DNA from 3 places in the Clostridium amazonense genome. Region 1 is predicted to be linked to each of the others. Evidence: riboswitches for the same ligand, from Rfam matches in the RefSeq annotation. Region 1 holds a riboswitch; each other region holds the start of a gene.

Region 1 (10,696 bases):
AATACTGCTCCTTTTTATCCGAAAAAATAAGTGTTTTCTATATCATAATATTTTTTTATAAGCTTCTCAAATAAAATGAAAACACCTAAAGTAGCAATTATAAACATAACTCCATAAGCTGATGCAATGGTTCTATCTCCACTTTGAATATATGGAAGCATAATCATGGAGAAAGTAACTACTCGTCCACCTCCAATTATGAAAGTTAAAAAGTATTGGCTAAAGGAAATAATAAAAGCCATACTAAATGATGATATTATACCTGGCATCAATATAGGTATAGTTATATTGATAAATGCTTTTAATGGCGATGCTCCTAATACTCTTGCTTGCATTTCTAATTTATTTCCGACAACTTCTGTTACTTCTGATATAATTTTCATAGTGTATGGAATACAAACAATTATATGTACTAATATTACACCTACTACTGTATCATTTATCCCCATTTTTATAAAAAATATTTGAATCCCCATTCCAAAAGCTGTAGCTGGTACTATTATTGGCATAAGTATTACAAACTTAAAAATGTTTTTGCCATAAAAATTATACATTGTAATAGCTCTTGCTGCTGGAATACTTATGATTACAGAAATAATTGCCACTATACAAGATATTAAAACACTGTTTAAAAGTACTTTTATAGCTCCTGAATATCCTCCAAACAACTCTTTAATTGCTCTAGTTGAAAATGTTTCTGGAAATATATTGGGGAAAGACCACCTTCCCGCAATACTCCATAATATCAAAATAAGAACAGGAAAGATTATAAAAAATAATGCTAAATATATAAAAACTGTTTTTAATATATTTTTATTCCTCATTCTCTATTGTCCTCCCTGTGCTTTTACTATATTTGTTTGAATGATTTTGTAATATACATAAGTTAAAATTATTGATATTATTACCATAATACTGTTTAACACCATTGCATATGGTCTATTTAATAGACTTGGATGAATATATTCTACATATGCCATTACTGGCAATGCCTTTGGACTAGTTGGTCCTAATAAATATGGAATTTCATAAGCACCAAAGGAATATGCAAATATAATTATAAATGAAGTTGCTATTGTGCTTTTGCATAGTGGCAATGTTATATTAAAGAATGTTTTAAATTTAGATGCACCTAAATTTATAGCAGCTTCTCCTAGTGACGAATCAATATTAGCCATTATAGTAGATACTATTAGTATGACAAAAGGTATCTCCTTCCACAAATATGCAAGTATTATTCCAATTCCATTTCTATCATATAGTAAGCTTATGAACATTTCTTGGTTTTCTATAAATCCTAAGGAATAAAATATCCTTGATATAATTCCACTTTGTGAAAATATATTTATTATAAGTAAGGCTGAAACCATATGTGGTACTATTATTGGTATTTTAAATAATTGAAAGATTTTTCTTTTCATTAAGCCAGTAGTTGAAACCACATAACTTATAACAATTCCTATAATGATTGCAAAAATAGACGAAACCAATGATATATATATACTTTGTTTAATTCCCAGTATTATGTTTTTATTTTCAAATATCATTTTATAATAATCTAATGTAAAATCTTTAAGTCCAATAGCTGGAATTATACCAAAGCTTTGAATTATACCATTAATAAGTCCATGGATAAATAATATCATTAGCATTAGTACAGGCATGATCATAATATATGGTTTTAATTTTTTATGCATTATAATTATCCTCTAGCTGCAACTTCTTCTTGCCATATTGCTTCTATTACTGGTACTAGTTTTGCTGGTACTTCTGGAACTCTTTTTTCTAAAAGTTCATCTGAAGGTATAACTCCTTTTCCCGCATTAACTGAATTAAATAAATTTTTTTCTTCAGTATTAAGTTTATCAAAATCCACTACAGGCAAATCACCCCAATTTTTAGGATCGTATTTTGAAGATTGCATTTCTGGACTAATTATTGCATTAATCACAGCTAATGCTCCATCTATATTAGATGCATTTTCTGGTATTGCTACAAAGTGTGTATTTCCTATTGTTCCTTTATCAAATATAAAAGATCTAGATGTATCTGTAAATCTTCCACTTTCTATCATTGTTGCTACTGAATTAGGATTATATGACATAGTCATAACAAGCTCTCCATCTGCAAACATATTTTCTACTTGTGATGTTGATGCTGGATATGTTTTTCCTTCATTCCAAAGATAAGGCTTTAATTCATTAAGATAATCCATAGCAGGTTTTATAGCTTTTCTAACCTCTTCCTTATCACCACTTAAATCTTTTACTTTATCATATCCTACTGTTTCATATATAATATTTCTCACAAATGCACTTCCTGTAAAATCTGGTGGTGCTGCATATGTAACTTTACCTTTATATTTCTTTACAAACTCTAATAACTCCGCTGTATTTTTAGGTGTTTCTTTTGTAATATTAGAATCATTTATTAAAACAAACTGAGCTTTTCCATATGGTACTTCATGACCTTTAATTTCATATCCAAAATCATATTTTGCTTCATCTGAAGTTCCATCCAAGTACTTTTCATAATTTGGAATGTACTGTGTAATAGGTCCATATAATAATTTACTTTCCATTGCAGTATAAAAATTTTCTCCATTTATCCAAACTAAGTCAACTGCACCCTCTTTATTTCCTGCTTGCTTTTCCCCAATCATCTTATTAAGAATTTGATCTATATCCATAGGAACTCTTTTTAATGTAATATCATAATTTTCTTTTACATACTTTGAAAGTATAGTATCTATCCACCTATTAGTGTGTTCGTCTCCTCCCCATCCATAAAAATTCACAGTAGTTCCCTTGGCATTTTCTGCTATCTCCTTAAAATCTCCTCTAGTTTCATTTGCCTCTTCTTTTTTATTTTCCTTAGAACATCCTACAAAAACAAACATAATAGCTATTGTCATTATTAATACGAGATTTTTAACTATCTTTTTCAAATTTATTCCTCCTTTTTTAACTTGTTTAAATTGGTATATTTTTCATTATACATATACAGAATACTACATAACTTTATTTAATCCTAGTAAAATAAGACATTTAAATAGTTGTTTTTCTTTTATTTATAAAATTTAATAATAATTAATCTTTATAATTATTATTATCAAAAACATATTTTATTATTTAAATAAGTACTGTTTATTTGTACTGCATTAAATTAATTTTCAACTTAATTAATTTAATGCAAAATAAAAAAATGGAGAAAATAAACTTCTCCACTTTTTAGTATCATATATATCTAATTAACTTTTGCTGCTTTTTCTAATCTCTTAAGTGGCATTGCAGTTACAAGAACTGTTGTTAATAATCCTTCAACACCAGCTGATGATAAATTATATATTAATGAATATAACCAAACATTCATTCCAGCTGGTGCATATTGTCCAAAGAAAACAGCACCAGATACTACCATTGATAATACACTTAATCCAGCTGCAAATAAACATCCTGCAATTACATTAGATTTCTTTTCCCTACCAAATGTACCTGCAAGTCCAAGTGCCATTCCACCAAGTAAGTAATCTAATATAAATTGTGCTGGATGAACTATAGTTGCTCCATTTAAAAGTTTTAACAAACCAAATATAGCTCCTCCTGTAAGTCCTGCTTGTCTACCATATAATAGTGCCAATATCATTGTTGGCATCATTGAAAACAAACTTATTCCCCCTCCTTGAGGATATTTTATAAATTCAATCAAATATAATACAAAGGACATTGCACTAAACATCCCTATCATAACTATACTTTTAACATTAAATTTTGCATTTTTGATAAGATCTACAACATAAAAAATCATTAATACAATACTAAGAATCGTTGCGAAAATAACCATTTTCCTTCCTCCTAAATAATTTTATTATTTAATAATTAGTTTTTTCTTTTCATTTTTCTGATATTTTCAAATATTTTATACAAAACAAAAGCTATACTCCATGCGGAATATAGCTTTTAACTTTATATAAAGTTTTTAATTATATACATAAACATAATTTAAACTTTGCTTTCCTCCGCTGGTATTATCCATATCAGGTACAAGGGTTAATATTTATAAATATCTCTCAGCCACTTAGGCACCCCTAGCTAATTATTATATTTTTCATTATCATTATAACTCAAAATTTACAAAACATCTATAGTTTCTTTACAATTATCTGTAAAATATATAAAAGAAAAAAGCATAGGGTTATTATTTATATACCTATGCTTAAATTTAAAATTAATTTTTAATTGCTTTTAAAAACTTTATCTTTATTCCTTGTGCACTAAACATATCTTCGTGTTCTGTAGTCACATTACCTTCAAATCCACTGTTATGTAAATCGTATGTTATATATTCTATTTTGAAGTTACTTTCTTTAAAGTATTCTAAAGATTCTTCAAAAAGTTCATCATCATCTGTTTTAAACCAGATTTCTCCGTCCTCTTTTAAGAATTCCCTATATTTATTTAATTGTCTTGTGTGTGTTAATCTTCTTTTTTTATGTCTTTCCTTAGGCCAAGGATTGCAAAAGTTTATATAAATTCTATCTATTTTATCATTGCTATCTAACATTTCATCAATAATAGCAATTTCTTGTGCCATTAATTTTACATTATCTACTTTTCTTCCCTTTTCCTCAAATGAAGCTTCTATATTTCTTTTAGCTAAAACAAGTACTTCATCTTTTATGTCTATTGCTATATAATTTATATTTTCATTTTCTGCTGCATGTACAGCCATAAATGTTCCTTTTCCACATCCTAGTTCTAAGTATATTGGCTGATTTCTAGTGAAAGATTCACTCCACTTTCCTTTATATTCAGTAGGATTTGTTATAAAAAAACTACATTCTTCTAATTCTGGTCTAGCCCAAGGCTTTCTTCTCATTCTCATATCTATTCGCTCCATCCTTACCTTTTATTTTATCAAGGATTGTTTTCTTAAATTTCATTCCTTATATTTTATACTCAATTATTATACATATTTACTTAAATTCTATCAACTTATATTTAACTTTTAATCTACTGATTTTAATGATTCAACCATTTGTATTTTTTTTAATTTGTAATACATTGTAAAATTAACTACTATGGCAAACATGAAAGTTAATAAAAATGAATATACATAGCTAATACTTCTTATGCTTCTTCCAAACATAATAGTTTCAAGTTCTACAGTTAACATAATGTATTTATGTAAGGCTACTCCTAAACCTAGTCCTACAATTATACCTATAAACGTTAAAATGATATTTTCCCTATAGACATATTTAGCAACTTCATTATCATAAAAGCCTAAAACTTTAATTGTTGCAATTTCTCTTAGTCTTTCACTAATATTTATATTTGTTAAATTATATAGTACTACAAACGCTAATGCTCCAGCAGATACTATCATTACTAAAACAACATAATTTAAGCTGGATATTGTATCCTTAAAATTATTTTTTATTCCAGAATTAAATCCTACAGATTTTACATTTTCCTTGGAAATAATATCTTTAGACAATTCATCCTCAAAATTTTTAGAATTATCCACTGTTTTTGCTATAATTTCATTAAATTCAACTTTATTTTTAGTTTTGTTTTCATAAAGTGATTTATCCATATATAAATAATGAAACGTATATTGCTCTGTAATTCCTGAAATCCTAATTTCAAATTCCTTTTCTCCATCCTTTACCTTAATAACATCAGCAACTTTAACATTTAATTGATTTGCTATTTTTTCACTAATAATAGCACCGTCTTCATCTAGTTTTAAGGTTTCTTTATTCTTCCTGTTTCTCATGGAAATAAACTCTTCTAATCTATCATTATTTTCAGGAATAATAAATTTTACATCCTTTTCTATATCATTAGATGAAATTTTTATATTTTTACTTTGTAACATCATATAATCTGATATTCTACTATCATTTTTTAACGTATGTTTAAATTCATCTAATTTATTCTCACTCTGGTTAAAATCAATATTTATGGACATATCATATTTATATATTTCACCAAACTGCTTATCTACTATAGCTTTTATTGAATCCTTTATACCAAATCCACATAAAAGCAAAGCTGTACACCCTGCAATACCTATTACTGTCATAAAGAAACGTTTCTTATATCTAAATATATTTCTAGCTGTAACTTTTTCAGTAAAACTAAATCTTTTCCATATAAAAGGTATTCTTTCCAAAAATATACGTTTACCATTTTTCGGTGATTTAGGTCTCATTAAAATAGATGGTGTTTCTTTAAGTTCTTTATTGCACGCAAATACTGCAGCCATTGTAGTTATTAAAACTGCAGCAACAGTGGATACAGTAGCATAATACCAATTAAACTTTAATATTACATTTGGCATAGAATACATTATTCCATATGCATTAAATATTATTGTTGGAAATACTGTAAATCCTATTGCTATACCTAATATACTTCCACTTACACTTGCAAATGCTGCATATAAAATATATTTAGATGCTATAGTTGCTTTATTATATCCTAATGCTTTTAGCGTTCCTATTGTTTCCCTTTGTTCATCAACCATTCTTGTCATAGTCGTTAAACAAACTAATGCTGCTACTAAAAAGAAGAATAATGGAAACACTTTTGCTATTGCTTCTATTCTATCTGCAGACCCTTCATAGTCTACAAAACTATAATTAGATTTTCTATCAAGAACATACCAATTTACTTCATTTATATCTTTTAATTTTTCTTCAGATTTATTTATCTCTTTTTCTGCCTTTAAAAATTCTGCTTCTGCTTTCTTTTTACTTTCTTCATATTTTAACTGACCTTTAGATAATTCACTTTTTCCATTATTAATCTTATTTTGTGCTTCAATAAACTGATTTTCCGCTTCCTTTTTCTTTGTTATTAATTCTTCATTATTTTTATCTAGCTCTATTTTTGCTAATGTTAATTGTTCTTTACTATAAGCTAATTTGCTTTCATTCTCAGTAAACATTTGTTTTTTACTATTCAATTCAACTTTAGCTAAGTTCAACTTTTTCTTACTTTCATTTAATATATTTTCTAATATTACTATTTGCTCTTGTATTTTCTCTTTATCATCCTCTTCAATATGTGTTTTTAGCATTAATTTTAAATTGGATATTTTATTTTCTAGTTCATTAATTCCATTTTCACTAGCTTTAATTTGCTCCTCACCAATTCTAATAGAATCTTCTATTTCTTTTCTTTTACTTATAAACTCATTGTAACCCCTATTATATTCAGATTCTCCTTTTTTTAACTCAGAATATCCATTAGAAATTTCATTTTCGGCATTCTCAATAAATACTCTAAATTCATTCTGTTTGGATTGTAACTCTGATTGTGCCAACTCTAATTCTTTTTTAGAATTTTCTATTTCATTTTTTGCTATGTTTAATTCTTTCTCAGCCTCTAACTTTTTATTTTTTAATTGCTCTTTTCCATCAGCAATTTTCTTTTTTCCATCTACTATAACTTCCTGATACCTTATTTTGCTTCTTTCTTTTCCAACCTCTTCAAGCTTGTCTTTTATTGGAATTACAACATCAAAATAATCATCATCATATGTAAATTTTTCTTTAGCATTATTTATTGTTATAAAAGTTTCCGTATATACTTCACTTTTAAAATTTTCTTGTGGAATCATTATGTAGTTTCCAACAGAACCATTTCCTATATTACTGTTTCCTTTTTCATAAGATAAATAATATGGTGTCTCTACTAATCCAACTACAGTATATTCATTTTCTTTTAGACTATCTTTAATATCTTTATCTGTTCCAGACTGAAGACTCAACTTTGATCCTACTTTTACATCAAAATCTGCTATTTTACTATTTTCTACAAGACATTCATTAGATTTTTCTGGATATCTTCCTTCTACTATTTTTACTTTGTTTATATAATTTTCATTATCCTTTGTATCTTCATATTTAGGTAACCCATGAACTCTTAATACTGTCTCAACATTTTTTATATTGCTAATAACATCCATAGAATATGTTGGATATATTCCTTTAACACCATCTACTTCATTTATTGCTTTAATATCTTCATTTGTAAATCCTAATGTTGATATTAACTGAATATCCATAAAATTGTAGTCATCATAATATTTATCCGCAGTTATTTTCATATCCGGAGAACCTACATTTATTCCAGAAAAAAAAGCTACACCTATGGCTACTATTGCAAATATAGATAAAAATCTACCTAAAGATTTTTTTATTTCTCTTAAAGTATCTTTTCTTATAGAATTATTCATAACTACCACTCAATCCTTTCTACTGGAGTAGGATTTTCATTTATAGTTATACTATCAACTTTTCCATTTTTAACTTTTATAACTTTGTCACCCATATCTGTTAATGCTAAATTATGTGTTATAACAATTACTGTCATGCCCTTTTCTCTACAAGTATCTTGAAGTAACTTTAATATTGCTTTCCCGGTGTTATAATCAAGTGCTCCAGTAGGTTCATCACATAATAATAATTTGGGATTCTTGGCTAAAGCACGAGCAATTGCAACTCTTTGTTGTTCTCCACCAGATAATTGAGCTGGAAAATTTCCTTTTCTATCTTTTAATCCTACATCTTTAAGTGTCTTTTCTGGATCTAATGGATTTTTACTAATTTGTGTTGCCAATTCTATATTTTCAAGTGCTGTTAAATTTTGTACTAAATTATAAAACTGAAACACAAATCCTATATCATACCTTCTATATGTAGTTAATTGCTTTTGATTATAACTACTTATTTCACTTTCATCTACCAAAACTTTTCCTGTTGTTACAGTATCCATGCCTCCAAGTACATTTAAAATTGTACTTTTCCCAGCACCACTTGCCCCTGCAACTATGACAAATTCACCTTTATTTATAGAAAAATTTACTCCATCTAATGCTTTTATTTCAACTTCACCCATTTTGTATGTCTTTTTCACATCTATAAACTCTATGTATTTATTCATAAATTTTTCTCCTCTTAGTTTTCATAATTTAAAATATATTATAATTATATATGATTTTTTTTAAAATTCTATAATTATAATATATCTTAATTTATAATCTATTCATCATATAAATCACTTGCTAAATTTTCTAAAATTTTCTTATTTACAATTTCATAAAAATAACCTGACTTTTTTATAGCCCCCATCTCGCTTAAACTTTTTAAAGTGCGCAATAAATGCCTATAGCTGCAACCTAATAGTTCTGACATTTCTATCAAGTTGCATTCTGTAACTAATCTAAAATCTTCATTACTCTTTTTTACTGATGTTGCTAGCAAATAGCTAGAAAGCCTGTTTTCTAAAGGATATAAAAGATTTATAGAACTATGTTTAGAACTTCTTGAAAGTTTTTTTCCTAAACTTTCAATCATATATATTAGAAATTTAGAATCATTTATGGCATATTTCCTTATATCTTTGAAATCAATTGCTACGCAATAGCTCTCCTCTATAACTTCTATATTTGAATCACTCTTATCCAATTTTACACACTCTATATCCCCTATAACTTCTAATGGCTTATTAAAAGTAAGCAATAATGACTTACCATTTTCTAGGGAAATATAAACCTTCGCCTTTCCTTCTACTAAAAAAAATAACTTATCCATTTTTTCATTAGCTCTACATATGTATTCACCTTTATTTATTTTAAAAAGTTTCATATATGGTTTCATATCTACACTAAATATTTCATCTAATTTATATTTTTTTATATATTTATCTATTTTTTTATCTTCTTTAATCTCTACCAAAATGTTTTCCTCCAAATTAAAATATTTTATATTATTTTACTACGTATATGACATATGTCATATATATATCGTAAATTTTTGTGTTAATTTAATATACAAGGAAATAATTTATTTCTGAAAGCAAAGTTTAAATTTCACTTATTCATTCCGTATGATAAATTTTACAAGTGATTTATATAAATTTACCCAAACATCACATACAAAATGATATGTCTAACTTTGCAACTACCATTATTATATTTATAGACAGTAGATTAAGCCTCTACTGTCCTTTTATTATAAAAAATATCTTAAAACTTAAACTTTAAGTTTTAACTTATAGTATGTTTTATTCATATTTGTTCATACTATGAAATGTTTAAGGAGTGATACTAATGAATAATTTATATTGTCTATTAATAGGTATATTGATTACTCTAATGACTACATTTAATGGAATTTTATCAGAAAATATCGGTAATTATACATCCACTGTTATAGTACATCTAGTTGGTCTTTTATCTACAATATTCGTAATGTTATTTTCTAAACGAAAAATTATATTTAATAAAAATATCCCCTTATATCTTTATAGTGCTGGAGCCATAGGTGTTTTAACTGTTTTATTTAATAATATCTCATTTAATGCTGTTGGAATTTCACTTACTTTATCTTTAGGCCTTTTAGGACAATCATTGACATCTATGATAATCGATCATTACGGACTATTTGGTATGAAAATAAATAAATTTAACAAAAAGAAAATCTTAGGTTTTGCATTTATGACTATAGGAATTATCATAATGACAATTTATTAGAAATGAGGGATTTACATTGGTTTTTATACTTGGTATTTTAGCAGGTGTCACCATAACAATTGCTAGAATTTTAAATTCTAATCTTGCAGATAAACTTGGTTTACTTGAAGGCACCTTTTATAATTTTCTAGTAGGTTTACTAACCTCT
Region 2 (10,696 bases), on a different contig from region 1:
TCCTAATTTATTAGGATAGTTCCATGTAAGTGTTATGAGCCTTACCCCTAAATCATAAACCTCTTTTATCCTCTCAATTTTACCATCTAAAACTTCGCCTTCTTCAATTGTCAGGAAAGCTCCTATTTTACCTTCTTTATTGCATTTTGTAAGTTCTTGAAAACTTCTTACTACTTCTATTTCCTTATTATTAATTTCTATTTCTTTCATAAAATTATCATATTGCTTTTTAAATTCTAAAAATGGATCCTCTGTATGTTCTAATTCTATAAAAAAAGCAAAAAATTGAGCTAATGCATTACCTTTTTTTAACTTATTTATGTCTACCTTTAAATTACTTTCTTTTAAATTTAAGTTTTGATAAAGAAGTGCACTTGCAGTATCACAGTGCATATCAATAAAATTCATTACTATTCCCCCTTTTTAGTCATATTAAAAATTAACATTTATATATATAGATTAACATTTTTTTATATAAATTTCGAACTAAATTAATTTTATGTCTTATTTATACCTCAAATAAAATTAATATAATATTTATCCATAAAAAGTTTATTTTCAAGAATAAATTCCAAATATAGAAAAACAAGTTCAAAAATGAAATTACTCCTATTTAAATTGAAAATTCTAATTAATTTAATTGAAAATTGAAAGTTGAAAGTGAATGTAAAAATTTGATTTCCAATTTTAAATAATGATTTTTTATTAAATTTGCTAAGCAAATTAGTTGAAAACAATATAAAAACGTAGTTTTTAGGTATTTCTATTTTAAATATTAAGAACGAAGTGAGTAATATTCACCATCACTATTCACTTTTCACTCTTACTTTTTAATTGGATTCCAACATGATAATTGAATAAACTATAAGCTTAATACTATCACTTAATAAAGATATTATTTAAAATTTGAATTTGGAACCCTATGTTGTTTTATTTTTTTATTAGTGTATAATTATAAAGTATATGTTTATAATATTTTAAATATAATATATGTTCACTATTTAGGAGGATTTGAAATGGCAAGTAGTTACTCATTTGATGTTGTATCAGAAGTTGATATGCAAGAAGTTGATAATGCAATTAATCAAGCATTAAAGGAAATTAAACAAAGATATGATTTTAAAGGTTGTAAAGCTTCTATAGAACTTTCAAAAGATGAAATTAAAATTGTATCTGATGACGAGTACAAATTAAATGCAGTTATAGATGTTTTAAAAGGTAAACTTATAAAAAGAGGTGTTTCAGCAAAGGCTTTAGATATAAGCAAGATTGAAAATGGTTCTTTAGGTAGTGCTAAAACAACTGCTAAAATAATAAATGGAATTTCTAAAGAAAAAGCAAAAGAAGTAGTTGCTGAAATTAAAAGCAGTAAAATCAAAGTCCAAACTCAAATACTAGATGAAAAATTAAAAGTTACTGGCAAAGACAAAGATGACTTACAAGCTACTATACAACTTTTAAAATCTAAAGACTTTGGAATAGACTTACAATTTACAAATTATAGATAATTTAAAACCTATGATTTTTTTCATAGGTTTTTTTTATTTTATTCTACATATAATATACTTTGATATTAATCTCATTTCATATATATTACATTTTATATATTTTTCTAAATTTTTTATTTAAATTAAATAAAATTTTCCCATTGTAAAAATTTTTTATTTAACAACTTGTACATTATGTATATTTTTAGATTAATTGGATAATTTAATAATATAGTTCCACTGTTATAAAGTTTTTTATATTTTTTACATCAAAACTAACACCTATATAAGTAAGTTTTGATAATATATACTATAAGTGTTTTTTCACTTATAAATTTATCGTAGCGATTAGGAGGATAAAAATGAAATCAACAGGTATAGTTAGAAGAGTAGATGAGTTAGGTAGAATAGTAATACCTATAGAGCTTAGGAGAACTTTAGATATTGAGATTAAAGATGCATTAGAAATATATGTAGATGGTGATCAAATAATTCTAAAAAAATATGAACCAGCATGTATATTCTGTGGCAATGCTAGAGATGTAGAAAACTATAAAGGAAAAAATATTTGCAAAAGCTGTCTTGCTGAATTAAATCAAAAATAAATATAAAACTATATAAAGAAAGTGACTTTTATTTGATATTAGAGATATTTTTTTCTTTATTGTTATAAAAAGTCACCCTTTATATATATAAGTCATAATATAGAATATAAACTAATCTAAATAATAAAGTTTAGATTAGTATTATATTAACAACAAACTTATTTTTATATTAGGAATCTTAATAAAACAAAATGATTTTATAAGATTCCTTCTAAATGGGGGTTATAAAATGGATGAACTTTGGTTCTTTATTATATTATTATTTTTCTGGCCAGTAATAGGTCCTTGTGGCATAATAATTCTACTTCTTTTATTCGGAGGATTTGATGATGATTGTGGCTGTGGCTGTGATTGTGGATGTGACTATGGCTGGGACTTTTAATAAATTTAGAAAAGGGTCAGTAAATTGACCCTTTTCTTCTTATTTTATAAAAAAGCTTTTCAAGTTTTTAGCTGCTAATTCTATATCATTTTCAGAAAGTATAGCACTAACAACAGCTATACCATCTATATTACATTCTATTACCTCTTTTGCATTATTCTTATCTATTCCACCTATAGCAACTATAGGTATTTTTATATTATCTCTTATTTCTTTTAACATATTTAATTTAACATTTTTAGCATCTTTTTTAGTGCTTGTACTATAAATAGCCCCTATTCCTAAATAATCTGCTCCATCCTCTACAGCTTTTTTAGCTTCTTCCAAATTTGACGCTGATATTCCTAATACTTTATTTTTTCCTATTAATTCTCTAACTACTTTAGCTGGAATATCATTTTGTCCAACATGAACTCCAGCTGCATCTATTGCTAGTGCAATATCTACTCTATCATTTATAATAAGTGGAACATTATATTTATCAGTGATTTCTTTAACTTCAATTGCATATTCAAGGAAATCTTTTCCACCACACTCTTTTTCTCTTAATTGAACTAGAGTTACGCCACCTTTAATAGCATTTTCTACCTCATCTTTCAAATCTCTATTTTTTAAAATATTTCTATCTGTCACTAAATACAGTGAGTAATCTATTTTATTCAAAAATTACATCTCCCATCTCTAACTGCTTTTCATCTAACAATGATAGTTTATCTATTATACCTACTCTTAAACTTCCAGTGCCCTCACCTTGTTTTAAGTCTTTAACAGCATTTTCACCACACAAACTCATAGAAAGTGTACCTAATGTTGCAGCTATAAATCCATCCTTAATTGCGCCTATGTATGAACCTATTAAGGATGCTGTCATACATCCTGTTCCCGTTATTCGTGCCATCATCTCATGTCCATTATTTATTTTGGCAACTTTTTTCTTATAACATATGACATCTTCTTTTCCTGTAATCACTACTGTTGTGTCTAACTTTTCTGACAATGCTTTTCCTAGCTCTACTGCATTTTCCATATTTTCTATTGAATCAACACCTTTTACAGTAATATTAAGTCCCAATATACTTTTTATTTCAGCCATATTTCCTTTTATTACATCAAACTTAATATTTTTAACTAAATCTTCTAAAAGTTTCTTTCTCGCTGATGTTGCACCTGCCCCTACTGGATCTAAAATTACAGGTTTTTTAAATCTATTTGCTATCATCCCTGCCTTTTTCACTATATTAATCATTGATTTATCCATAGTTCCTATATTTATAACTAATGCTGATGCAAAACTTAAAATTTCCTCTAGTTCATCTTCACAAAAACTCATAAGTGGTGATGCACCTATTGCTAAGGTTACATTAGCACAATCATTTATTGTTACAGCATTGGTTATATGATAAACCAACGGTTTCTTTTCTCTTACTACATTTATGTACTTTGAAAATTCATTTATCATAATTATCCCTATTACCTTTCAAATAACTTTATTCTTTAATAAAATTTATAAAAATGATTTACAGGTCCACTACCATGTCCTACATCAAAACTATTTTTTATTGCACCTGTTATATATTCTTTTGCAAGTCTTACAGATTCTAAAACATCATATCCATTTGCTAAATTTGATGCTATTGCTGATGATAAAGTACATCCTGTTCCATGTGTATTTTTAGAGTTAATTCTTTCTCCTACTAATTCCACTATATTATCTTTTGATACTAAAACATCAATACAATTACCTTCTAAATGACCACCTTTTACTAATACATATTCAGGTCCCATTTGAAGGATTTTTTTACCTGCTTCTTTCATATCCTCTATAGTATCTATCTTCATATCACATAAAACTTCAGTTTCTCTTAAATTAGGTGTTAAAACTTTTGCTATTGGAAGTAAATTTTCTATAAGAGCCTTTTTAGCTTCCGGTTTTAAAAGATCATATCCTGTTGTTGATACCATAACTGGATCTACAACTATATTCTCTGCATTATATTTTTTTAATTCACTTGCTATTTTTATTATAATTCTTTCATTAGATACCATTCCTATTTTTGTAGCTGACACTTCAATATCCTCAAATATAGCTCGTATTTGAGATTCTACAGTACTTTCTGGAATATCAAATATATCCGTTACCCCCATAGTATTTTGTGCTGTTATTGCTGTTATAACACTCATTCCAAAAGTTTTATTTGCTGAAAACGCTTTTAAATCAGCCTGAATTCCAGCTCCCCCGCTACTGTCTGACCCTGCTATTGTAAGTACCTTTTTCATAAACATCCCTCTTTCTTTTTTTAATAAAAAAACTCCTTACCAAAACTTGATAAGGAGCATAATATTCTTAATATACTTTAAGATTTCCTACGCTGGCATTATCCAGATCAGGTCAACGGTCGAAATATCTACAATTTCCTCTCAGCAAAATGCTTTTTGCTCCCATACTTACATTTATTTCTTTGTTAATTCTATATTAAAACATATTTAATAAAATAACAAGTGACGAATATATTTAATTCTCCCTTGTAAACTTATCCTACTTTGATAAAATATTATTATATTACAATCTTTATACGAAATGGGGTTAAGTTTTGGATAATGACAATACTTGTGCTAAGCTTTCTGTAAGAAGCCTAGTAGAATTTGTTTATAGATATGGTGACTTAAATAGTGAGTATGTATCTTCTAGTTCTGCTATTGAAGGAACTAAAATACATAAAAACATTCAAAAAGAATATGAAAATGAACATAAAGAAAAAGAAGAAGAATTTTTAAAAGAAGTTCCAATTAAAGATACTTTTAGTTATAAAAGTTTAAATATTTTTTTAGAAGGTCGAATTGATGGTGTAATTTCAAAAGATAACTACGCTGAAATCTTGGAAATCAAAAGTACATCACGAGATATACTTTCTATTGAAATATACAATGAACTTCACATAGCCCAAGCCAAAATATATGGTTATATGTATTGTAAACTCTATAATCTTGATAAAGTAACTATTAAGATTATATATGTAAATCGAGATACATTTTTATCAAAAGATTTTAGTGAAATTTTTTCTTTTGATGATCTTAAAGATTTCTTTTTTTGTACTATTGATAAATATTTCAAATTTTTAACTTTAGATTATAATTTTAAAAATTTAAGAAATAATTCTATAAAGATTTTAAAATTTCCCTTTGAAAAATATAGACCCAATCAAAGAGAGCTTTCTGTAACAGTTTATCAAACAATAAAACATAACAAAAAATTATTTTTAGAAGCTCCAACTGGAATTGGTAAAACTATTTCAACTGTGTTTCCATCATTAAAGGCTTTAGAACAAAAACTAGGTAATAGAATTTTTTATCTTACGGCAAAAAGTAGTACTAAAATTATAGCTGAAAATACTATAAATCTTTTAAGAAATCAAGGTTTAAAGTTAAAAACTTTAACTTTAACAGCAAAGGAAAAAATATGTTTTAAAGAAAATGTGAATTGCGATCCTACTATTTGCGAATTTGCTAAAGGACATTTTGATAGAGCTAATAATGCTATACTAGATATTATTGAAAACGAAGATAACATAAATAAAGAAATAATAAATAGTTATAGTATGAAGCATAAGGTTTGTCCTTTTGAAATATCTCTTGATTTAATAAGTTATTGTGATTTTATAATATGTGATTATAATTATGTTTTTGATATGCAAGTATCTTTAAAAACATATTTTAATGAAAAGAAAAATGAAAACATATTACTAATTGATGAAGCCCACAATTTAGTTGATAGAGCTCGTGATATGTATTCTTCTTCACTTTCTAAAAGTGAATTCTTAAACTTAAAGAAAATTATAAAAAATGATGACTTTTCACTTTATAAAAAATTGGATAAAGTAAATAAAGTAATGATTGAAATTAGAAAATATAATGAAGAAAATAACTTTTATATATTTGATTCTGTCCCAACTGAATTTATAAAATCTTTGCACATAGTTTTTGATGCTATGACAACTTATCTTGCTAAAGATAATATTAATTTTAAAGATAATGTATTAGATTTATATTTCAAAATTAATGATTTCCTTAAAAAAAATGATATTTTTGATGAAAATTATATTTGCTATAGCGAAAAAACTAGTTCTGAACTTACAATAAATATATTCTGTATAAACCCTAGTTCAGCTCTTAAAATTTCTTTTAAAAATGCAGTATCTACTATATTATTTTCTGCAACTCTTTCACCTATGCCATATTATAAAGAACTTTTAGCTTTTGATGATGGTGATTATAATCTTACTTTGACATCTCCATTTGATACAAAAAATAGAGAAATTATTATAGCTAATAATGTTTCCACAAAATATACAAAACGTGAAGCAAATTATAAAAAAGTTTGTAATTATATTCATACTACCTTCAATATAAAGAAAGGAAATTACATGGTATTTTTTCCTTCTTATAAATATATGAAAGATATTTATAATTTAATGACTGAAGAGTTTAATTACAACAATATAATTATGCAAGATACATTTATGACTGAAGATGAAAGACTAAATTTTATTGATAAGTTTAATACAACACAAAACATAATAGGTTTTTGTGTTCTTGGTGGAGTATTTTCAGAAGGTATAGACTTAAAAGGAGATTCTTTAATTGGTTCTATTATCGTTGGAGTAGGACTACCTAAACTTTCATTAAAACAAAATTTAATTAAGGATCATTTTGATAGTAAAAATGGTGATGGATTTCATTATGCATATACTTTTCCAGGAATAAACAAAGTAATTCAAGCAGCTGGAAGAGTTATAAGAAGTGATGATGACAAAGGAATTATATTTTTAATAGATGAACGTTTTTCCTCTTCATTATATCAACAACTATTACCAAAGCACTTTTTCCCACAAACTATCATAAATACTTCATTAAAATCTGAAAATATAATAAAACAATTCTTCAACATATAAAAAACGGAGTTGTGTTAAAACATATCACAACTCCATTTCTTTTATATTTCTTTTATAACTATCTTAGTTTTTCCAGTATTTTTATTTACCTGTAATTTATCTACAAACTTTATATTATATTTTACATTGTTTAAATCTTTAGCACTTAAAAATCTATCTATTTGATTTTCTATTTCTCTTTTTTCTAAATTTTCATTTGCCCTACTTGATGTTATACATCTTATTTCAAAATAATTTATGCTTTTCTGTACAAATTGATATTTTGTTATTCCTTTAACATCTAAATCATCTAAAAATAATGGATGAAGAAAATCTCTTTTTCCTTTTGAGTTTACAAACCACATAATTTCTTCTTCTCTTCCCATAACTTTGTTCATATGAGTATATGGAAGACTACCAAACTGTTCTTTTGTAAATCCATCTACAATATCACTTAATCTATATCTTATAAGTGGAAATTCTCTGTTATATAATGGTGTTATTATTAATCTATTACTATCATCTACTTCAGTATAATTTAAATCATCATAAAGATAAATTCCATCATAAAAGCTACTACCTGCTCCTATAAAAATAGATTCAGTGCAACCATAATAATCAATTACATCTGCACCAAACACTTTCTTATAATATTCACTAGCTTCTTTTGTTAAAGATTCTCCACCAGTGATTATTTTCTTCGGTTTTATATCTATTCTTCCTTCTTCCTTTAATGATGCAACTAAATTTAAACAAGATGGATAACCTGACAAATAAGTAGGATTATAATCTTTTATAAGTTTTACCCATTCATCTAATGGTTTTTGTGCATTTATAACAACACTTTTACATTTATATTCTTGCATTCCAAATATAGCAAGTGCAGTACACGCATATCCACTTCCCACTGGTGCTATATAAAGATTTCTTAAAGGAAAATCACTTAATCCTAATTTTTTTTCTCCACCTTGCAATGTTAATCTCACAAAGTTAGATTCAAGAATCATTAATGCTCTCTTATTATACAAAAAATTAGTAGGAATTCCTGTACTACCCGATGTATGGACAATATATTTTTCTCCTACTCTTGGTAATAAGCTGTCACCCTTTATAGCATTTTCAATTTTGTCTTTAGATATATTGCTTACTGCTATATCATAAAAATTTTCTCTAATATATTTTTTATCAATGATAGGAATATCCCTAATATTTATATTGCTTAAATCTCCATATTCTATTCCATTTGAAGAATATAACTTCTTATAAAATTCACTATTTCTATAAGCATACTTTATTGTCCTTCTAAACTTACGTTCACTATAATTTATAATTTCTTCTCTACTAAATTCATTATGTTTGTATAGTTTCTTACCGTACTTAGCTAAATCTATAAGCATATCCTTTCACTTCCTTATATATCGTATCAAAGTCAAAATAACCTCTTTATCAATTGACAAATATACAGTTACCATTTATTCCTATTAATATATTTTCAACTAATCAAAAATTAACAATAATAGTTGATGTTGAATATCCCCATGGATTGAAATCCACTCTACAATATTTTCTTTGCCTTTAAAACAAATTATAATATTTTATAAAAAACTAGTTTTTAACTAATTTTCGCTTCCTATAAATCAGTATATACCATTATGTGTAAAAATGTTAAATTAGTTACATACTATATCATTTCAAGCAATGCATATGATTCTCTGCTTCATTTCCCTTTACAATAAATCCTTGACCTTTAGAACAAAACACAGAACTGGATGTATACTCTATATCTGCATCCTTATTGTAATTTATTTTTTCTATAATTTCCTCACTATTATGACACACATCGTAACCAGCAAAATTAAAACTAATCTTGCCTTTTCCTTTTGTAACTTTTATAAGTTCTTTTCCATAATCCATAAATGTTGCAACAGGGCCTCTTCCTTTTATAACTACTTTGTCCATTTGTATATCAGGTGATTCAAAAATCCCATTTAATTTCTGTATATCACTTATTATTCTTCCCATATAATCCATTTCAGCCTCTATCTTGAAATTATAATAAGGTTCTAATAAAATATTATTTGCTTTTTCTAACCCTTGTCTTAATGCTCTTAATGTAGCTTCTCTAAAATCTCCACCACAAGTATGTTTATTGTGAGCTCTACCAGTTAGTAATGTTATTTTCAAATCTGTTAATGGTGAACCTGTAAGAATTCCCCTATGTTCCTTTTCAAGTATATGTGTACCTACTAAATTTTGATTACCTGCGGTTAAATCATCACTATGACATTTACTCTCATAAACAACTCCTGATCCTCTTTCTCCATTTTTTATACTAAGATGTACTTCTGCATAATGTTTTAAGGGCTCAAAATGTCCATATCCTATACTCTCATTTTCTATAGTTTCTTTATACAAAATCTCACATGGTCCAAAATCTACATTCATATTAAATCTTTCATTTATAATATCTTTTAATATTTCAAGTTGTATAGTTCCCATAATATTTACATGTAATTCTTTTAAATGTTCATCCCATTTTATATTTAAATTTGGATCTTCTTCCTCTAAAATTTTAAAAATATTTAAAACATCTTTTATATTTAGTGATGCATCATAAAACACCTTTGATTTTAAAGTTGTCTTTATATCACTATATACCTTTTCTTTTACCTCACCTAATCCATCTCCAGCTATAGCATTTTGAATTCCAATAATGCCACATAATTCACCAGCTTTCACACTTTCTACTGCTTTAAATTTAGTACCATTATAAATTCTTATTTGATTTATTTTATTTAAATTATTACTATTTCCACATTTAACACTAATCTCTTCTTTTACTTTTAATCTTCCCTTAAGAACTTTAATATATGTAATTCTATTTTTATCTTCATCATACTTAACTTTGTAAACTCTTCCACTGAACAACTCATCTTCATTGTAGTTAGTATAAGTTAAAATATCTAATGAATCTATAAATTCATATATTCCTATATCTTGAAGTGCCGAACCTATAAAACAAGGAAAAACTAAATTATTTTTTATCATTTTCCTCAAAGCTTTTATACATTCTTCTTTTTTCACTTCACATTCTAAATATCCTTCTAATATTAATTCATCTCTTTCTGCTATAAATTCAACAACTTCATTATCTAATTGTTCATCTTTTAAACTATCCTTTATAAAAAGAGTATCTAAACTTAAGTTGTTTTTAATTTCTTCTATTATATTTTTATAATCCACATGAGGAATATCTATTTTATTTATAAAGAAAAATGTTGGTATATTATGTTT
Region 3 (10,696 bases), on a different contig from region 1:
CTCATTGATAATAAATCTCTATATGCATTTTTACATTTGCTTTCTGCATCTTTTGAAACCCTAGATATTAAATCCCATATATGTTCATTTTCAATATATTTATATTTTAATTTTGCTCTTTTTTCTATTATTTTAATTTTAAAACTTTCTCTTAGTTTAATTTCTAATTTTGTTTCTATCATCTTTATAACATTATTTGAAATCCATACATAAGCTATTAAAATCATTATTAGTGCTATATACATAAAAATATCACTATAATCTCTTTCACCTTTAAATATTAATATTGCTACATCTAAAAACTTAGCTGTAACTATTACTTGTAATGTTGGAACTACCCCATTTAAAATTGAAAATACAAATAATAATAACGAATAAATTTTTGATGCTTTAAATGGTATTTTTATAATATCCATAATGTTATAAGTTTTTGATTCTAATTTAAATTCCAACTCTATCATCCTTTTAACTTATTTCCATTTTTTATTCATTTCAATAAATTCTTTCTGTTCTCCATTAGCATTCATTATAAACTCATCAATTTTTTTGAAACCTATTTTTTCATATACTTTTATAGCTCTCTTATTAAACTTTGCAACTAATAGATTAATTTCATTATACTTAAATTTGCTTTTTCCAAATTCTAAAGCTTTTTCTACAACTTCTTTACCAAGTCCTTTTCCCGTAAGTTCTGGCTTCATTTGAATGCCAAATAAAAGCACCTCTTTACCATTATCATCTTCATCTCTATCAAAACAACAATTCCCTATAAGTTCATTATTTTCATTGTAAATGACAAATGCAAATTCATCTTCAAACATGTTTTCTATACATTCTTTTTTGGCTTTTGTTTTATCATTGTCATAAAATGAATACTCCCCTTCAAATTTCCAATTTACCATTAACTTTGACTCTTCTCTTGTAGCTTTTCTAAACTCTAAATTCATTTTTCCCCCTCCTCAAATAACTTCTATACTAAAATACTAACATAGCCCTAAAGGAAACTATATCCCTTAAACAATTACTAATTAAACTTGAGAATATAGACTTTCAAATAATAGAAGCATAAAAAAGAACCTAAAAAGCTTTAACTACTTCTTAGATTCTTTTCTATTTTACATATTTTAAAATTAAACTGTTTCCTCTTCTCTTACATACCATTGTCTTTGTGCATCATACATTTCTCTATATTTCCCATTACTCTCCATTAGTTCTTCATGACTTCCTATTTCTGATATTCTTCCATCATCCATAACCACTATTCTATCTGCAATTTTAGCTGAGCCTAATCTATGAGTAACTATTATTGCTGTATTCCCCTTAGCCATTTCTGAAAACTTTTTATATATTTTTGTTTCTTCAACAGGATCTATTGCTGCTGTTGGTTCATCTAAAACTATCATCTTATGATTTTTATAAAATCCTCTTGCAATAGCAACTCTTTGCCACTGTCCACCAGAAAGATCCACACCATCAAACTCTCTTGAAAGCATTGTTTCATATCCATCTGGAAAACTTTTTCTATTTACATCTAAATCAGATTTATATATAGAATTATCAAAATTATTTTCAATGTACTTATCATCACCATCTACATACCCAATAACTACATTTTCTTTAAGTGTCATTTTATATCTTTGATATTTTTGAAAAACACATGAAATATCCTTATACAATGATTTCATTGATGCTTTTTTAGTATCTACATTCCCTATGTTTACAGTTCCTTCTGTTGGCATATAAATACCCATTATAAGCTTTACTAACGTAGTTTTTCCTGCTCCATTTTCACCTACAATAGCTATAGTTTCATTTTCTTTTATTTTTAAATTTACACTATCCAGTGATTTTTTATTAGCACATGGATATTGGAATGAAACATTGTCTATATCAATTCCTATTGATCCATTTGTATAAACTTCTTCACCACATCTTTCAGGCATATCTAAAAATCTAATAAAATTTCTAACTAAACCTATTTCCTTGGTAATACTACCAATGTGCATATAAACTATTTCTTCCATCATTCCAAACATCATATCTACAGATGCAAATACTGCTCCAAATGCTCCTATAGATATTTCCTTTTTCATTAATGCATCTAATAATAGATATAAAACACCAGCATATCCTAAAAAAGTTAATATACTCATAGAAAGTTCTATAATTGCTGCCTTCTTCTCAGCTTTCCATATATTATTATTAAGCAACTTTACAGCATCAGTATATAATTTTCTAAAATAATTAAATGCACCTAAAATTCTAGTTTCCTTATAATATTCCTTTCCAACTATACAACCTTCATAATATTCAGTCTGCCTTCTTAATGGTGCTGACTTATCTTCTAAATCTCCAAATATTTTTACTCTAACAAATTGGGTAAATGCTACTGGTATAAATATTATTACTAATGATATAGCTAAAATAGGTTTTAATCTATAAAGATAAATTGCCATGAAAATAATATATGGAAAATAACACATAAGTATAAAACTAAGTACTAGAATAAGATTAATACTTCCCTTAGCTCCTTCTTTTGCCTTATTTATATCATCCAAACATTTAGGATTTTCAAAATCAACTTGATTAAGCTTTCCAGCTTTTTCATTAATTAACTTTAAAAACTTTCCTGTCATCTTTTTTTCCATATTATTGCTCATAAAATTAGACACACCATTCAGTACTTGACTTATAACAAGTACAATACCAAGTACTATGGCACCATAAAGTATTTTTGAAAATGATCCTCCTAATCTTACTTCTCTTTCTGTTAAGTCAAAAAATCTTTGTGTTACATAGGTATTTACACCAAAGCTCATTCCATGAAACATTCCTACAATGTTATTAATCATAAAGTATATAGGGCATGCAAAAAATGCTAATGGTATTGTTTTCTTTAGTATTGTAAAAAAAGATATTCCTTTATTATTATCCATCATAAATACCATCCCCTTTGACTTTCATACATATTTTTATATATTCCATCTATATTCATAAGTTCATCATGAGAACCACTTTCTGCAACTTTACCATTGTCTATAACAAAAATTTCATCAGCTAGTTTAGTAGAACCGAGTCTATGACTTATGAAAATAGTAGTTCCTCCTCTACTTATTTTTTCAAACTCCTCATACATATTGCTTTCACTTATTGGATCTAATGCTGCTGTTGGTTCATCTAAAATTTTAAGTGAAGCATTACTTACGATGGCTCTAGCAATTCCTAATCTTTGCCACTGTCCTCCAGAAAGATCTATTCCATTGTCTTTTATTTTTCCAAGCTCTGTATCTAATTTATTTGGAAGAGTATCTACAAAATCATTTAATTTAACTGTTTTTATAGCTTCATATATATATCCATCATCAGATTTGTTCTCCATAGAATTAATATTTCCTAGTGCAACATTATCTTTTAATTTTACGAAATATTTTGAAAAATCTTGATGTACTATAGCAAATAAAGATTTTAATTGGCTCTTTGTATATTCTCTTATACTTTTATCATTTATGAGGATTTCACCTTCAAAGTTATCGTATAAACCAGTTATAAGTTTTGTTATTGTACTTTTCCCTGCACCATTTGTTCCTACAAATGCATAGTGTTTTCCTTCATCAATTTTAAAAGAAAGTTCCTTTAGTATATAATTATTAGTTCCTGGATATTTAAAAGACACATTTTTAAATTCTAAGGATTTTACATTTTCAGAAATGTTATAAGGCTTCTCTATAGCACCTTCACATTCATCTAAATTTACTAATTCACTTAAATCTTTTAGATACTCTTTGTTTTTTGCTAAAGTATCTGCAATATTAGAAATCTGCCATGACATTATTTGAATTAAACCAAAAACTGCATTAGATATAGCTATAAAAAATCCTATAGTAATTTCACCATTTAAAACTGGTTTTATAAATACTATAATTATAATTACTGAAAGCAATGTTGTTATAACTCCACTAGACTTCATTTTTATAAACCACTTCAAAAGTACTTTATACTCTATTTTTCTAGCAGTTTCATATTCATTTATCCATTTTTCATTTATATCATCAGTATATCTAAATAAACTTCTTTCATCTACAGCTTCTCTTCCTGTAAGAACTTCTCCCAAATATTCAAATTTTCTTTGATACTTTGAAAGTATTCTCTCTGCATCATAACTAGCCTTTCCACCTTTTAAAGCTAATTTTAACAATGGCACTGAGATTGCTATTATAACAAGTGGTGTCCACCATACTTTTGTAAATAATATAAAAAGTAATCCTATAACTTTAATTGAAAATTTACACATAGCTAATAGATTTTTATACGCATCTTTACACTTAATTTCACTATCTTTAGAAACCCTTGACATTAAATTCCAAGTCTCATCGTTTTCTATATACCTATACTCTAACTTCGCCCTTTTTTCCATTATACTAGTTTTAAAACTTTCTCTTAGTTTAATTTCCAGCTTTGCCTCTACAAGTTTTGCTAACTTGTCAGAAACCCAAATATATGCAAGTAATGCTATTAATATGATTATTGGAGCAATTACTTCATTATAACTTTTTTCATTTTTAAATACTGCAATTGCTGTATCTAAAAAAGTAGCTGTTACCACTACTTGAAAAGTAGGGACTATTCCATCTAATAAGCTAATTATAAACAACAATATTGTATATAGTTTAGATGCTTTAAATGGAATTCTTACAATGTCAAAGGTTTTGTAATATTTCTTTTCTAACCCAATCTCCAAAATTTTCTCCTCCTTAATAATTTTAAATTGCTAAAATATAAAAATTCTAAATGCATACAATTTATGTAATTTATTTCCCTTTTATATTATATTACTATTTTATTAAAATTCTATTTACAATATATTCTATTTTTTTAAACAAACTCCAATACATTATAAAGGTTTAAGCAAAAGCTTAAACCTTTATAATAAAATTATTATTTAATTATATTTCTCAGAACTTATTATTCTTCTGATACTTTTTTCAGAAAGATAATATTCTTCTGATAATTTTGAAACTGAATATCCATTACTATATTTATTAAAAATACATCTATTTCTTTCTTTAAGACTTCTTCTAGTTCCATTTTTTTCTCCCCAAGATTTCTTTTCTCCATCTTTTCTTGGAATATATAAACACTCTCCATCTATATATTTTTGAATTATTTTTATTACTTCATCTGGTAAAACAGTTTCAGCCTTAATATAAGCCATATCTTTGCTCCTCCTTATAATATTTATAAAGATTTATCCGCAAAGACTGCTATAATAACTTTTACGCTCATAACAAAAACATAAGTTTTTATCTTATATAGGGTTCTAAGTTCATCTTTAAAATTATTAACTCCAAAACTTAAAATCCCTAAATAGTGAGACTAGCTCGCAACCATCTTAAATTAAATATTTGTTTTGAAATCAATATATTTACATCTAAAAAAATAGTTTTAAATTCGAGCTTGTTTCCTCTATAGCAGTCATTGCTATGAGCCTTCATAAAGTCTTAAATAAAAGATAGTTCTTTTATCTACTGTAATTAACAATCTATATCCCTCCAAACATATCTTACATTATTTGAAATCATTTCCTTTTTATTATATCATTTTTTTATATCAAAACATTAAAAAACTGTAAGATTTTACTCCTACAGTTTTTTTATTTATTCTAGTTAGGTTTTTTTATATTATTTTAGTATATCTACATCTTCACCTTTTAAAACCTTTTTCATATTTCTAACTGCGCACATTTTTCCACACATAGTGCAAGTATCACTATGCTGTGGAAGTGATTCTTCTCTATATCTTTTTGGTTTTTCACTATCTATTGCAATTTCAAACATCTTATCCCAATCAAGATCCTTTCTTGCTTTACCCATTTCATTATCTCTTTCTCTAGCTCCATTTACACCTTTTGCTATATCACCAGCATGAGCTGCTATTTTACATGCAACTATTCCTTCTTTCATATCTTCTAGATTTGGAAGTCTTAAGTGTTCTGCTGGTGTAACATAACATAAGAAATCAGCTCCATAAGTTGCTGCTATAGCTCCACCTATAGCACTTGTTATATGGTCATATCCTGGCGCTATATCTGTAACTAAAGGTCCAAGTACATAAAATGGTGCACCATGACAAAGTTTTTTCTCTAAAATCATATTAGCTTCTATTTCATTTATAGCCATATGTCCTGGTCCTTCTATAATAACTTGTACACTTCTTTCCCATGCTCTTTTTGTAAGCTCTCCAAGAACCATAAGTTCTTTAATTTGAGATGCATCACTACTATCATCTATACATCCTGGTCTGCATGCATCACCAAGACTTAATGTTAAATCATATTTTTCACATATATCTAATAATCTATCAAAATGTTCATAGAATGGATTTTCCTTGTTGTTAAGTTCCATCCAAGCATATAATAATGAACCACCTCTTGAAACTATATTTGTAAGTCTAGGATTTCTTTTAAATGTTTCAACAGTTTCTCTATTTAATCCTGCATGAATAGTTACAAAGTCAACACCATCTTTAGCATGTTTTTCAACTACATCAAAAAACTCATCTACAGTTAAATCTTTAAGTTCTTTATCATAAAAACCAACTACATCATACATTGGAACTGTTCCTATTATTGCTGTAGACATATCAATAAGTTTTTTTCTAAACTCATAAGTTTTTCCATAGTTACTTAAATCCATTATTGCATCTGCATTCATATCTAATGCAACTTTAACTTTTTCAAGCTCTGCATCTACATTGCAGCAATCTCTTGATATACCTAAGTTAACATTTATTTTTGTAGTTAAGCCTTGTCCTACACCCTTTGCTACTAAACTTTTATGATTTTTATTTGCTGGTATAGCTACTTTCCCCTCTGCTACTAACTTTCTTAAAGTTTCAACTTCCATTTTTTCATTCTTAGCTACTATTTCCATCTCTTTTGTTATAATATTTTTTTTAGCAGCATCCATTTGAGTTGTATATTGCATAATTAAATCCCCTTTCATACTTATAAAATTATACTTATATTTTAAAATGATGTTGAAAAAATATTTCTTATTGAATTTACCTTTTCAGTGATGTCACTAGCTCCAACTAATTCAGAAATCATAGCAACACAATTTCCACCATTTTCTATAACTGACTTAATATTTTCTTCTTTAATTCCACCAATTGCAACACTTGGCATATTTATATTTTCTGAAACCCATTTTAAATAATTTAAACCATCACTTTTTTCTATGTTCTTCTTAGTATTTGTATCAAACATAGGACCAACGCCAATGTAATCAATTACATTAGAATAATATAATTCTAAAGCTTCTAAAGCTTGTTTCTTATTATGTGTTGAAAGTCCAATTATAAAATTTGGATTTAAATTTCTAACAACAACAGGTTTTAAATCCTCTTGTCCTAAATGTACTCCATCAGCACCAGCAGCTAAAGCAATATCAATATCATCATTAACTATAAAAGTTACATCTGTTCCTTGAAGAATTTTCTTAATCTCCAAGCATTGATTTATCTTATAATTCTTATCTTTATTTTTCTCTCTATACTGAATTACTTTAATTCCATTCTCCACTAACTCTTTCGTAACTGTTATATTATCTTTTCCATTTGAAAAATCTTCACCTAAAATAGCATATATACTATCTTTAAAGATAAATTTTCTTTTAATCATTTCTTTTTCAAGTTCATATGATTTAAATCTTAATTTTTCGTATTTTTTGCCTATTTCGTAATTTCCTAAAATTTTTAATATTTCCTCTATTGTTCTTAAACCTTCTTGAGCTCTTTTAAAATTAGATTTTATAATATCATCTACAGTATTCTTTTTATCCAAAGTAGATGCTTCCGAAATTTTTCTTCCAACATCGCCACTTGAATCTCTGCTATATATAAGTTCATTTGAACTAAAAGTTTTTCTTACTTCATGACGAAACTCTCGAAGCTTCTTTGTTGTATATGTATTTTCAAAGTGAAATCTTGAAATATCCTCTAAAACTCGTATCCCCTCACAAACTCTATTAATATTTGCATCCACAGCTCTATATAATGACATAATCTTCAGTCACCCCTTTATTCTATCTCATAACTTTTTTGCAAAAATAAAAAGCTTGCCCCTAGGCAAGCTTAAAACATACAAACATCATAAATTAACTTAACAATTTGCTTCCCTACGGTGGTATTAACCACATCAGGTTCAAGAGTTAGACATAATCTTCTCAGCCTTAAGGCACCCCTAGCTACATTTCCAATATTCAATTCTTCTTACAACTTCATTATAACAACATTTACACATATTGCAACATAAAATTTCAAATTATTTATTTTATTTCCAAATTAATTTTATTTATAATTCTTACCAAACTCCATATTTACATCAACAACTTTTTCTGAAAAATCCACTTGCTCACTTGATACACTTAACAAATTATCTGCTTTTTTTTGTGTATCTACTATAGCTCCAACTGGAACATATTTACCTTCAGATATCCTAACACCACTAGTCACTATTGCTCCAGTATCAATATAACAGTTATCTTCAACTATAGCATTAGAAACAACCGCTCTAAATCCCACAAATGTATGATTTCCAATAATAACTGGTCCATGAATTAATGCTCCATGCGCTATACTTACTTTTCTTCCAACATAAATTGAATACTCCTTATCATTTACATAAAATTTATTATTCTTTAATCCATGAAATACAACTCCATCTTGTATATTAGAACCAGATCCTATATAAAATGGACTTCCCTCATCTGCTCTTAACACTACACTACAACCTACAAAAACATCTTTTTCTATGTTCACATCTCCTATCACACTAGAAAATGGTCCTATAAATACACTTTCATCTATTTTAGGAAATACACTTGTAGTATTAAACATAGTAGATGGGTTTTCAGAAACAAAATAAGCATACGCATTTCTTAACCTTATTGGTTCATACTTTTCATCTTTAATATTATACATCTCAACACCTTAATCACTAAGTAATCTACTTTATTATATTAACTTTAATACCAAGTTGTTAAAATCAATAATTTATATTATAGGGTTCCAAGCTGAAAAATGAAATTATTCAAGTATCAAATGAGAATAGTGTTATTCCAAGAAACAGTAATTATTTAAAACGTTATTCATAAAAATTTCAAAGAAACTTTAATGAATTTGCCATTTTATTTGCAAGACTAAACAGCTATTAGTGAACTAAATTGCTTTGTAAATTATTATAGAAATTGATTAAAAAAAACTGATATTTTAGTTTTATCTTTTATCGTTAATTGTTAATTTTTGTACAACACTTTAAATTGCTTTTTCTCAATTAGAATAAGACTAATTTCATTTTTAAGTTTGAAATCTATATTATAGCTTTATTAAACATAAATTTATCAATCTACTTTGCTTCTAACTTCCATCCTATTGATTCTTTTCTTGCATTAATAAAAGTAGAATAAATACCTTCTTTAACTATCAAATCATCATGTTTACCTTTTTGTTCAATTTTACCATTATTAATTACTAATATTTGATCTGCATTACGAACTGTTTTCAATCTATGAGCAATCATAATAATAGTTTTATCTTTTGTTAGCTCTTCTATAGCAATTTGTAACCTATCTTCATTCTCTGGATCAACATTAGCTGTTGCTTCATCAAATATTATAATGGCAGCATCTTTTAAAATAGCTCTTGCTATTGAAATACGTTGTTTTTCTCCTCCTGAAAGACTTGCTCCTCCTTCTCCAACAACTGTATTATATCCATTAGGTAAACTCATAATAAAATCATGGCAACATGCTTTTTTAGCTGCTTTTATAACTTCATCATGACTAGCATCTGGTCTTCCAAACTTAATATTGTTTTCAATAGTATCTTGAAACAAATAAACATTTTGAAATACCATGCTAATTTCATTCATCAATGATTCTAATGTATATTCTTTAATATTTTTTCCACCAATTTTAATAGTTCCACTATTTACATCCCAAAATCTTGCAATAAGATTACACATAGTTGTTTTTCCTGAACCACTTGGTCCAATTACTGCAGTCATAGTTTTTTCAGGAAATGTTATAGAAATATTATCAAGAATTTTCTTTTTATCATAAGAAAAACTAACATTTTCAAATTCAATATTATAATTTTTAGGAATAATATCCTTTCCATTGCTATCCATTTGTGGCATACTATCAGTTTTATCAGCATGATCTATAGAACTGCTTACTACACGAAGAACCGCCATTGCACTTCCAGCTGATTCAATTTGAGCAAATACCATAAATGAAACAATAATACACATTAAAGCATTAGTTAATTCCATGTTTCCGTCTAAATACATAAAAACAGATACTATAATCATGATTACACTAAATATATTTAAAACCATTGCTTGTGCTATAGTATATGGTGTAAATAACTTTTCAATTTTAAAATTTGAACTTCTATTATATTCTAATGAATCACGAATCCTCTTATCGCCTTTACCTGTCAAATTAAATGCTTTTATAATATGCATTCCCTGTATTTGTTCCAATACTGCTTCTACTAATTTGGACTTAGATTCTTGACGCTTTGGTGCCAATACTCTTGATTTCTTTTCCATTAATGAAGTTACAAATAAATATATAATTGTTCCAACAACAACTAATAGTCCTATTTTAAATTCAAACGCTAATATCATAACAGT

Evidence for each region. A riboswitch is a leader RNA that binds a small molecule or an ion and turns the genes downstream of it on or off. The one in region 1 is predicted to bind thiamine pyrophosphate.
Region 2: another riboswitch for thiamine pyrophosphate. It lies ahead of thiD (bifunctional hydroxymethylpyrimidine kinase/phosphomethylpyrimidine kinase); the one in region 1 lies ahead of thiT (energy-coupled thiamine transporter ThiT).
Region 3: another riboswitch for thiamine pyrophosphate. It lies ahead of thiE (thiamine phosphate synthase); the one in region 1 lies ahead of thiT (energy-coupled thiamine transporter ThiT).

The regions. Positions count from the first base shown of each region.
Region 1 covers NZ_JBWKMH010000007.1:31,347-42,042, reverse strand. Annotated here, with positions in the region: gene AC07E4_RS03930 (ABC transporter permease) at 15-824, opposite strand; gene AC07E4_RS03925 (ABC transporter permease) at 828-1,697, opposite strand; gene AC07E4_RS03920 (ABC transporter substrate-binding protein) at 1,703-2,938, opposite strand; gene thiT (energy-coupled thiamine transporter ThiT) at 3,247-3,843, opposite strand; TPP riboswitch at 3,997-4,099, opposite strand; gene trmB (tRNA (guanosine(46)-N7)-methyltransferase TrmB) at 4,228-4,884, opposite strand; gene AC07E4_RS03905 (FtsX-like permease family protein) at 5,008-8,250, opposite strand; gene AC07E4_RS03900 (ABC transporter ATP-binding protein) at 8,253-8,957, opposite strand; gene AC07E4_RS03895 (cyclic nucleotide-binding domain-containing protein) at 9,056-9,751, opposite strand; gene AC07E4_RS03890 (DMT family transporter) at 10,126-10,548, shown strand; gene AC07E4_RS03885 (DMT family transporter) at 10,565-10,696, shown strand, end outside.
Region 2 covers NZ_JBWKMH010000028.1:153,789-164,484, reverse strand. Annotated here, with positions in the region: gene AC07E4_RS12230 (dipeptidase) at 1-408, opposite strand, end outside; gene AC07E4_RS12225 (YajQ family cyclic di-GMP-binding protein) at 1,017-1,508, shown strand; gene AC07E4_RS12220 (AbrB/MazE/SpoVT family DNA-binding domain-containing protein) at 1,850-2,092, shown strand; gene AC07E4_RS12215 (hypothetical protein) at 2,322-2,474, shown strand; gene thiE (thiamine phosphate synthase) at 2,514-3,137, opposite strand; gene thiM (hydroxyethylthiazole kinase) at 3,130-3,933, opposite strand; gene thiD (bifunctional hydroxymethylpyrimidine kinase/phosphomethylpyrimidine kinase) at 3,969-4,751, opposite strand; TPP riboswitch at 4,818-4,927, opposite strand; gene AC07E4_RS12195 (ATP-dependent DNA helicase) at 5,066-7,423, shown strand; gene AC07E4_RS12190 (phenylacetate--CoA ligase family protein) at 7,465-8,799, opposite strand; gene AC07E4_RS12185 (GTP-binding protein) at 9,089-10,696, opposite strand, start outside.
Region 3 covers NZ_JBWKMH010000028.1:128,282-138,977, reverse strand. Annotated here, with positions in the region: gene AC07E4_RS12140 (ABC transporter ATP-binding protein) at 1-452, opposite strand, end outside; gene AC07E4_RS12135 (GNAT family N-acetyltransferase) at 471-947, opposite strand; gene AC07E4_RS12130 (ABC transporter ATP-binding protein) at 1,131-2,939, opposite strand; gene AC07E4_RS12125 (ABC transporter ATP-binding protein) at 2,936-4,738, opposite strand; gene AC07E4_RS12120 (CD3324 family protein) at 4,940-5,212, opposite strand; gene thiC (phosphomethylpyrimidine synthase ThiC) at 5,679-6,983, opposite strand; gene thiE (thiamine phosphate synthase) at 7,025-8,059, opposite strand; TPP riboswitch at 8,155-8,251, opposite strand; gene AC07E4_RS12105 (DapH/DapD/GlmU-related protein) at 8,347-8,979, opposite strand; gene AC07E4_RS12100 (ABC transporter ATP-binding protein) at 9,404-10,696, opposite strand, start outside.